DNA from 3 places in the Halomonas sp. THAF12 genome. Region 1 is predicted to be linked to each of the others. Evidence: riboswitches for the same ligand, from Rfam matches in the RefSeq annotation. Region 1 holds a riboswitch; each other region holds the start of a gene.
The links. Region 1 has a riboswitch for thiamine pyrophosphate ahead of thiM (hydroxyethylthiazole kinase). Riboswitches for the same ligand answer to the same signal wherever they lie in the genome.
Positions count from the first base shown of each region.

Region 2: linked by a shared signal. The riboswitch ahead of FIU88_RS02790 (sodium:solute symporter) and the one ahead of thiM (hydroxyethylthiazole kinase) in region 1 are both predicted to bind thiamine pyrophosphate.
Region 3: linked by a shared signal. The riboswitch ahead of tenA (thiaminase II) and the one ahead of thiM (hydroxyethylthiazole kinase) in region 1 are both predicted to bind thiamine pyrophosphate.

Region 1 covers NZ_CP045399.1:176,217-179,483, forward strand. Annotated here, with positions in the region: gene thiE (thiamine phosphate synthase) at 1-541, opposite strand, end outside; gene thiM (hydroxyethylthiazole kinase) at 531-1,355, opposite strand; TPP riboswitch at 1,388-1,490, opposite strand; gene FIU88_RS00765 (hypothetical protein) at 1,539-1,829, opposite strand; gene FIU88_RS00770 (ATP-binding protein) at 1,938-3,267, opposite strand, start outside.
Region 2 covers NZ_CP045399.1:615,919-619,185, reverse strand. Annotated here, with positions in the region: gene ilvD (dihydroxy-acid dehydratase) at 1-354, opposite strand, end outside; gene FIU88_RS02790 (sodium:solute symporter) at 424-1,809, opposite strand; TPP riboswitch at 1,799-1,911, opposite strand; gene FIU88_RS02785 (hypothetical protein) at 2,024-2,695, shown strand; gene FIU88_RS02780 (CoA-acylating methylmalonate-semialdehyde dehydrogenase) at 2,778-3,267, opposite strand, start outside.
Region 3 covers NZ_CP045399.1:1,214,448-1,217,714, forward strand. Annotated here, with positions in the region: gene thiC (phosphomethylpyrimidine synthase ThiC) at 1-757, opposite strand, end outside; TPP riboswitch at 834-953, opposite strand; gene tenA (thiaminase II) at 1,141-1,809, opposite strand; TPP riboswitch at 1,907-2,067, opposite strand; gene mdoH (glucans biosynthesis glucosyltransferase MdoH) at 2,145-3,267, opposite strand, start outside.

The sequences.
Region 1 (3,267 bases):
CGTCGGCACCGGCGCGGCGCACCGCCTCGATGTGCTCGACCTTGAGCCCGCCGATCGCCACCGTGGGCAGCGGGCTGGCCGCGGCCAACGCCGCCAGGCCGTCGACGCCCAGCGGCGCGGCGTGGTCCTGCTTGGTGGCCGTGGCGAACACCGGGCCGAGACCCAGGTAGTCGAGGCGTCCGGCGTCCAGCCGGGCCAGCTGTTCGTGGGTCTGCACCGAGAGGCCGAGGATGGCGTCCGGGCCCAGCGCGGCGCGGGCATCGGCGACCTCGCCGTCGTCCTGGCCGATGTGCAGGCCGTCGGCCCGGCTGGCCAGCGCGACCTCGAGGCGGTCGTTGATGATCAGCGGCACGCCGCTGCCGGCCAGCGCGGCCTTCAGGCGGCGGGCCAGCGGGATCATCTCGGCGTCGCTGGCGTGCTTGTCGCGCAGCTGGACGACGCTCACGCCGCCGCGCACCGCGGCCAGCACGGTCTGCTCGACGCCATGGGCGGCGCACAGCTCGGGGTCGGTGACCAGGTAGAGGGACAGATCAAGGCGCATCGGTGAGCTCCAGGCGGTCGGCCAGCGGCGTGGATGGGGAAGGGGAGAGCGTGTCGGGATCCAGGGCGTAGAGGGCGTCGAGGAAGGCCACGGCGAAGCTGCCGGGGCCGGCGGCGCTCTCGGCGGCGCTTTCTCCGGCCGCGGCGTAGGCGGCCAGCGCCGCCACCGTGGCCGCGAACGGGTCCTCGGCGCCGGCCAGGAAGGCGCCCACCACGCCGGTCAGGGCGCAGCCCATGGTGGTGACGCGGGGCATCAGCGCATGGCCGCCGGCGACCCGCGCCAGGCGCCGGCCGTCGGTGACCAGGTCGACCTCGCCGGTGACCGCCACCACGGCGCCGCTCTCGCGGGCCAGCGCCACGGCGGCGCGCTCGGCGCTGTCGGCGCTGTCGGTGCTGTCCACGCCGCGCCCGCCGCCGCCCTGCCGGGCCAGCGCCAGGATCTCCGAGGCGTTGCCGCGGATCGCGGTCGGCCCCAGCGCCAGCAGCCGGGCCCCGGCCTCGCGACGAAAGCCGGTGGCGCCCACCGCCACCGGGTCGAGCACCCAGGGCGTGCCGGCGCCATTGGCGGCGCGGGCGGCGTCGACCATGGCATCGAGCCAGTGGGGCGAGAGGGTGCCGATGTTCAGCGTCAGGGCGGCGGCCAGGCCGGCGAACTCGGCGGCCTCCTCGCGAGCGTGGACCATGGCGGGCGAGGCGCCCAGCGCCAGCAGCGCGTTGGCCATGAAGTTCATCGCCACGTGGTTGGTGATGTTGTGAACCAGCGGGGTGGTGCGGCGCACGCGCGCCAGATGCGGCGCGGGATCGAGGGAATGCATCGGGCCTCCTGGCGACGGGAGGCGCGGCCGCGAAGTGAGCCGGCACGACTCCCTCCGCCGGCATTATCCGGGTCAGGTGGTGAGGGTGCCTCTCAGCCGTGGCGGATCACCGCCACGGCGCCCCTGTCGTCGGGCCTCACTATCGCCCTTCGCCCGAGGCATGTAAAGCCGGCGGGCGTCGCGTCAGGCGGCCAGCTGGAGCACGATCAGGGTCAGCAGGCTGGCCTGGGCGACGGTCTGCAGATCGGCGGTCATGCCGCTGTCTTCCTCCTCGGGTTCGAGGTGGGAGTCGGCGTTCAGGGAGCGCAGCAGCAAGGCGCCGCCGGCGGCCAGGGCGATCAGCGCCAGCGGCAGGCTGCCCACGCTCCAGGGGCCGATCAGCCATTCGATGGCGAGCAGCAGCGCGCCGCCGAGGGCCAGCCACAGCGGGCGGCGCAGGGCGGCGTCGAGGGAGGGGGAGGCAATGGCGGTCATGGCGGGCTCCTGTCCGGGTTGTCGTTGTCCGATCGATGTCACCACGGTAGCGGCCTTGGCTTACCGTCGGCTTAAGCGACGATAAGGGCCGGGCATGACGATGCCATGTCAGGCGCGGGGCAGCCAGACCCGCACGCGCAGCCCGCCACCGGGGGCGTCGCCCAGCGTCAGGCGGCCACCATGGCGCTGCACCAGCCGGTCGACGATGGAGAGCCCGAGGCCGGCGCCGGCCCCCGAGCCGCCGCGGTGGAAGCGCGCCAGCGCCTGCTGGCGGCTCGCCTCGGGGATGCCGGGGCCGCTGTCGTCCACCTGCAGCATCAGCGCCCGGGCCTGGGCCGTCAGCGCCACATCGATGCGGCTGCCGGCGGGGGAGTGGCGGATGGCGTTGCCGACCAGGTTCTTGATCAGGGTGGTGACGGCGCCGGGCTCGGTGGTCAGGGTCCAGTCGGCGTCGTCGGCCTCCAGGTGCAGGCTCTGGCCGTGGTCGGTGGCCAGCGGCATCAGCTCGGCCAGCGACTCGCGCACCTCGCGCAGCAGATCGATGCGCTGGTCCGGGGCGCCCTCCTGCTCCGGGTCCAGGCGCGCCAGGGTCAGCAGCTGGCCGACCAGCCGGGTGGCGCGGGCCAGGCCGTCGCGCAGCAGGGTCAGCGCCTCGCGCCGATCCGCCGGATCCTCGGTGGCCAGGGCGTTCTGGGCGTGCAGGTCGAGCACCGTCAGCGGGGTGCGCAGCTCGTGGGCGGCGTCGGCGATGAAGCGCTTCTCGCGGGAGCGCAGGGCGCGGATGCGTGCCAGCAGGCCGTTGAGGGCGCCGACGATGGTGGCCAGCTCGCGGGGCAGCGGGTCATCGGGCAGCGGCTTGAGGCGGTGAGGGTCGCGGGCCTCGATCTGGGCGGCCAGCCGCGACAGCGGCCGCAGCCCCCAGCCGATCGCCCACCACAGCAGCGCCCCCAGCGCCGGCAGCCCCAGCAGATCCGGTACCAGGGTGCGCAGGGCGATGCCGCGGACCAGCTCGCCGCGCACGTCGCCGCGCTCGCCGACCAGCACCCGCAGGTCGCCGTCGCCGAGGGCGAAGACGCGCCACTTGTGTCCCTTCAGGGTCTCGTCGCCGTAGCCCGTGCGGCGTTCGGTGAAGGGCGCGGTCGGCGCGCCGGCGGAGCGCAGCAGCAGTCGCTCGCCGCGCCAGGCCTGGAAGGCCACCTTGCCCTCGTAGCGGTGGCCGTCGTCCGTGCCCGGGGCGTCGCGGCGCAGCGCGCCGTCGAGGCTCGCCAGCAGCGCCTCGCGGCGGGCCTCGGGCAGCGGCGCGCGCACCAGGCCCTCCAGCAGCCGGGCCTGCTGGGCCAGGCGGGCGTCGAACAGCTCCTCGACCTCGTGGGCGGCGTCGCGGTAGCTGGTCACGCCGATCGCCAGCATGCACAGCGCCACCACCAGCAGCACGATG
Region 2 (3,267 bases), 440 kb from region 1:
CTCGCAGCCGGCCACCGTCTCGATGGAATCGGCGATCACCTCCCGCGACACCAGCGAGTACTTCATGCCCTCGGTGCCATTGGCGATGCCGTCGGAGATGGTGATGGTGTTGAAGATCACGCCCTTGCCGCCGGCCGCATCGGCGCCGGCGCTGGCCTGCTCGGCCAGCTCGCCGATGTGGCTGTTGCAGGGCGTGACGCGGCTCCAGGTGGAGGCGATGCCCACCTGGGGCCGGGTGAAGTCGTCGTCATTGAAGCCCACCGCGCGCAGCATGGCGCGGCTGGCCGACTTGCCGACGCCGTCCACCACCGGGGCGGAATGGCGACGGCGTGGATCCTGTGGCGTATCACTCATGGCACGGCTCCTTCGTCAGGTCGGGATGACCCTCAGAGGGTGGCGGTCATCCGCCGGCCTGGCAACCGTTCAGGCCGTGCGCCGCGCCAGCGGACGCCGCCAGGCCACCAGCAGCGCCACCGCGCTGGAGGCCAGGAGCGCGCCGAGAAACGGCGGCAGGGTCGGCACCCCGCCGGGGAAGCTCGCCGCCAGCAGGCCGTCGAGGGCACTGCCCGAGGCGACCCAGCCCGGCAGCACCGCCCCGGCCAGCCCGGCGAGGCCGCCGGCCAGCGCCGCCGCGGCGCTCATCCGCGCCCACAGCCCCAGCAGCACCGGCACCACGATGGCCGCGCACAAGAGATCGGCGATCAGGAACAGCCGCAGCACCGAGAGCCCCTGCAGGGCGATCGCCACCACCGGCACCATCAGCGCCACGGTGACCCACCTCGCCGCCCTGAGCGACAGGCCGCGGCAGCCGCTGCCGGCCACCACGAGCGAGGCGATGCCGTTCTGCAGGGTATCGACGCTGGAGGCCACCAGCGTCACCGCCAGCACCAGCGCCGGCAGCGCCAGCCAGCCCGGCGCCTCGGCGAGCAGCGCGAAGAACGGGATCGGCGGCTCGCCCAGCGACACCCCCGCCATGGCGGCCAGCATGCCGAGGCCGCCGACCACCGCCACCACCAGCACGGTCACGGCCCCGCCCAGCCAGGCGCCGCGCCCCAGCGCCCGGTCGTCCCGGGCCGCCCACACCCGCTGCCAGTAGCCCTGGTGGAAGAGGTTGGCCGCGGTCACCGCGATCACCAGCGTCAGCGCCACGGACAGGGCGTCAGCGGCGGGAATCGACGGCAGCGCGGCCCCGGCCGGCAGCTCGGGCAGCCGGGCCAGCGCCACGCCGCCCACCAGCAGCAGCAGGGCCAGCAGCAGCCAGGCCTGCCAGCGATCGGTGGCCAGGCTCGCGCGCAGCCCGCCCAGCGCGGTGTAGAGCAGGGTCGCCGCCGCCACGCCGACCACCACCAGCGCCACCGGCACGTCCGACAGCAGCCCGGTGATGGCGCCGATGGCGGTCAGCTCGGCGGCCAGGAAGCAGCCCATGTACAGCACCGAGACCAGTGCCACCCAGCGGCGGATGCCGGCGCCGAAGCAGGCCTCGGCGTACTCGCCGATGCTGCGTCCCTCGGGCAGGCGGCGGCGGATCGCCGGGCCGAAGGCGCCGAGCACGATGAACGGCAGCGCCGAGCCGATGGCATAGCCGGCCAGGCCCAGCGGGCCGACGAAGGCGCCGATCTCGGGCGGCGCGAAGAGGATCCAGGCGCCCATGCCGGAGGCCAGGAAGGAGAGCCCCAGGGTCGGGGCCGACTGGGAGTTGCGGGCGGTGACGTAGTCGTCGAGCGGACCGTCCGCCCGACGGGCACGCAGGCCCAGCACGGTGAAACACAAAAGCGCCGCGCCAAGCACGGCTGACGTCAGATAAGGCATGTCGCACTTCCTCCGCCGGCATGAACCGGATCAGGTTCCAGGGTCAGCGACGCACGCTCTCTCAGCCCCGCCGATGCCGGCGAGACTCCCCTGGCGACAGTGAATGGATGGTGGTGGCGATCCTCAAGACAGGGCCAACATGGCCGATATCCGGATAGCCGCGCCAGCATGACACATCCTTCCCGCCATTCGAACAACCAGCCCGGACCCCGCCATGCCGTATACCGAAGCCAAGGAACACGCCCCCGGTTGCCTGCACCGGATCTTCGCCGAGCCCTACGCCGCCTTCGCCAACGGCGTCCCCGAGCGCCAGCTGCATCTGCGCGTCGCCCTCCAGGCCCTGCTGGAGGCGCCGATGCGCGAGGGGCGACTGACGCTCAGGGTGATCCACGGCTGGGAGAACGGGGTCTGCGCGCCCGAGGACCTGCGCCACAGCGACCATCCGCTGCGCACGATGGCCGACCTGCACGCCGCGGCCGAGCGCTACCGGCAGGCCGTCGAGGCCCTGGCGCCGCTGCCCGGCGAGGCCGCCACCCTGCTCGCCGCACCGCTGGCCTCGGCCATCGACGGCGCCGAGGCCGAGGGTCACGAGATCGACGCCGAGACCCGCGCCAACCCGGCCCGCTGGCCGGCGTTTCCCCGGGGCCTGTCGCTCTACACCTTCTTCAAGGTCTATCACCGCCTGACCTACGGCGAGGACGAGGCCTACCGCTCGATCCGCTGCGAGACGCCCGGAGGCCTCCGCGAGATCCACGAATTTCATCTTGAGGAAGGCGAGTTCGCCGTGGTCCACCCCGCCGATGACGCTCCCGGCGAGAGCCACCTGCTGCTGCACGAGAGCCAGCTGGCGCCGGTGGGCGAGCTGCTGGAGATGGCGCTGGGCTGATTCAGCGCCCTTCCCGGCGGCCAACAGGACGGCCCCGCCTCTCTCGAGACGGGGCCGTCGCTCACCGCCGAGCGGGAGGGGATCAGCTCAGCGAGATGGTGCTGTTGATGCCGCCGGAGACGTTCTCGGGCTCGAACCAGCGGGCGGTGACGGTCTTGGTCTGGGTCCAGAAGGCGATGGCCTGCTTGCCGTTGGGGCCCAGGTCGCCGAGCTTGGAGGCCCGCGAGCCGGTGAAGCTGAAGTAGGCCACCGGCACCGGGATCGGCACGTTGATGCCCACCTGGCCGACGTCGATCTCGGTCTCGAAGCGCCGCGCCACCCAGCCGGAGTTGGTGAAGATCGAGGTGCCGTTGCCGTTGGGATTGGCGTTGATGAAGGCGATCGCCTCGTCGAGGGTCTCCACGCTCACCACGCACAGCACCGGGCCGAAGATCTCCTCGCGGTAGATGGCCATCTCCGCGGTCACGTCGCTGAACAGGGTCGGGCCGACGAAGTTGCCGTCCGGATAGCCCTCGACCTCGCAGCCGCGGCCGTCGACCAGCAGCCGGGCGCCTTCCTTCTCGCCGGTGGCG
Region 3 (3,267 bases), 1.0 Mb from region 1:
TCATCTTGTCGACCTCGTCCTCGATGGAGGAGGTGACCGCCGAGTTGCCGAGGTTGCCGTTGATCTTCACCAGGAAGTTCCGGCCGATGATCATCGGCTCGGATTCCGGGTGGTTGATGTTGTTGGGGATGATGGCGCGGCCGGCGGCCACCTCGTCGCGCACGAACTCGGGCGTGATCTCCTCGGGCAGGCGGGCGCCGAAGGCCACGCCCGGATGCTGGTGGCCGAGGATGCGCTCGACCTCTTCCGACCCCAACGCCTGGCGCTTCTGGTTTTCCCGAATGGCGATGAATTCCATCTCCGGGGTGACGATGCCCCGGCGCGCGTAGTGCAGCTGGGTGACGTTCTTCCCTGCCTTGGCCCGGCGAGGCGTGCGGGTCAGCTCGAAGCGCAGCGGGGCGAGCATCGGGTCGTTGGCGCGGCGGCGGCCGTACTCGGAGGTCGGGCCGTCGAGGAACTCGGTATCGCCGCGCTCCTCGATCCAGCCGCGGCGCAGCTCGGGCAGGCCGCGGCGCAGGTCGATGGCGGCCTCGGGGTCGGTGTAGGGGCCGGAGGTGTCGTAGACCAGCAGCGGCGGGTTCTGCTCATCCGGGCCGTCGCCGGAGGTGCGGGTCGGCGACAGGCCGATCTCGCGGAAGGGCACGCGGATATCGGGCCGCGAGCCCTCGACGAAGACCTTGCGCGAGCCCGGCAGCGGGGCCACGGCGGCTTCGTCGACGCGGGCGCTCTCGTTGAGGAAATGGGGGGTCTTGCTCATGGTCGTGCTCCCTTGGCTTGAGTGGTTCGTCAGGGAGGACCGTCGGGGAGGACAGGGGCGGCCGGCGCCGAGGCGCCGCCGCCTGTCGCTTGATCCCTACGCTGGTCCTAGCCAGTTCAGGTTCAACGGGACCCATGCTCGGGCGCCTCGCGCCGCATGATCTCAGCCGTCTTCAACGGCACCCCGTCAAGCGTGGTGGTGCCCGCCGCTGGGCGGGCCGTGTCATCATCGTTATCTCGTGCATGTGGCTCGGGGCTGATCCGGGGGCAGCTCTCCGAGGAGGCGCTGTGAATACCTCCCTGTACGCTACCGACGCCATCCATGGCGTAGGACCTCCTCTTCGAGCTGCCCCCGGCGCCCCTCATTCACTCGGCAGATATCTCTCAGTCCGCGCGATCCAGCCCCATCTGCCAGAAGTCGATCTCCAGCCGGGTGGCGTCGCGGAACAGCCGCGCCAGCTGGTCGAAGCGCGCCGGCGTCACTTCGGCCAGGCGCGCGTCCAGCCAGGCGATCTCGGCCTGCATGGCGCTCTGGAACTCGTCGCCCTGGTACATGGCGATCCAGGCGTCATAGGGGTTGGCGTCGCCGCGCACGGTGAACGGCTGGGCCTGAAGCCAGTTGGCGATCTCGCCGTAGCCCACCAGGCAGGGGGCCAGCGCCACGCGCAGGTCGAGCAGGTCGCCGCGGCTGCCGGCGTCGAGCACGAAGCGGGTGTAGGCCAGGGTGGCGCGGGCCTCGGGCAGCGCCGCCAGGTCGTCCTCGGTGATGCCCCAGTCGCGGCAGAAGCCGCGGTGCAGGTCCAGCTCGACGTCGAGGATGGTCTTCAGGCCGTCGAAGGCCTGGCGCAGCTCGTCCAGGTCGCGGCTCTTGTAGGCGGCCAGGGCGTAGGCGCGGGCGAAGTGGATCAGGAACAGGTAGTCCTGCTGCAGGTAGTGGCGGAAGGCGTCCGCCTCCAGCGTGCCGGCGCCCAGGCCGCGGACGAAGTCGTGTTCGGTGTAGGCGCGCCAGTCGGCCTGGCAGGCGGCGGTGAGATCACTGAAGCGACGGTCCATCTTGCCTCCGATTCCGATGAGAGCGGATGCCGGAGGGCGTGCATGACGCACGGGCGTAGCGGAAGCGGGGAGGGAGCGCCGGGCGCAAGGAGGGCGCGCCGGCCCGCCGCCTGATTCCCTACGCCGGTTCACGTGCGGCGTCTGCCACACCCACCCGGATCAGGTTCCACGGGACCAGCGCTGGGGGCTGTCTCGAGCGTTGTCGAGCGCGAGCCTGCGCCATCTCAGCCGGTTCCACCGGCACCCCGTCAAGCGAATGGGCCGAGTCTAGCAGCTTGACGGGCGACGAACATCCCTGTCGTCGCCCCGGCCACCGCGCGACGGCAGCGTGACGGTCATTCGCCCTGGACGGCGCGGGCCTCGGCACTCGCCGACCGCGCCCAGTCGCTGCCGAAGGACTGGATCGGCATCTCGCAGGGTCGCTCGGCCGGGGGGACGGCGGGCTCGTCGGCGGGCTCGAGATCCAGCGGCGCCGGCTCGGCCTCGAGCACCGCCGGCGGGGCGGTCTCGCCGGGCACCAGCAGCAGGCCGCGCCGGCGCAGGCCACGCCCGATCGTCAGGCTGCTGCTCCAGCGCACCAGCGGCGCGGCCAGCAGCAGCCCTAACCACACCGGCGTCAGCCACCAGAAGAAGGTCGGCGTGGCCCACCAGGTCACGCCCGCCCAGCAGAGGCCGATCAGGCTGCCCGGCCAGGTGTGGCGCAGCGCCTCGCGCCAGGGCAGGGCGCGTCCCTCGCGTGACTGGGGGTTCCAGGCCACGGTGCGGCCGCTGAAGACCTCGATCACGAAGCGGCTGTGGAAGACCATCATCAGCGGCGCGATCAGCATCGCGAACAGCGCCTCCAGCAGGGCGCTGGCGACCAGCCTGCCGCGTCCGCCGTAGCGGGACGGCGCCCGGCACAGGGCCAGCACGACGCCCAGCAGCTTGGGCATCAGCAGCATCGCCAGGGTGCCGCCGAGCAGCGGCATGATCAGGTTGGGCGGGGCGATCGGCCAGTCCGGGAACAGCTGGGCGTCGGAGGTGAAGAAGTTGGGCGCGATCAGGGCACGCAGCAGGGCATCGGCGGTGCTGACCACGAGGATCGCCAGCCAGATCAGCGACGACAGGTAGGCCAGGGCGCCGCACAGGAAGTGCACCCGGCTGACCAGGTGCAGGCCGCCGGCGCCGAGCAGGCGCAGGTGCTGCAGGTTGCCCTGGACCCAGCGGCGGTCGCGCTTGGCGTAGTCGAGGATATGGCTCGGCATCTCCTCGAAGCTGCCGCCGAGGTCGGTGCGCATGCGCACCTCCCAGCCGGCGCGCCGCAGCAGCGCGGCCTCGACGAAGTCGTGGCTGAGGATGTCGCCACCCAGCGGCGGGCGTCCGGGCAGCTCGGGCAGGCCGGCATGCCGAATGAAGGGCGCCACGCGCAGGATGGCGTTGTGGCCGAAGTAGTTGGCGGCGTCGGACTGCCAGAAGCTC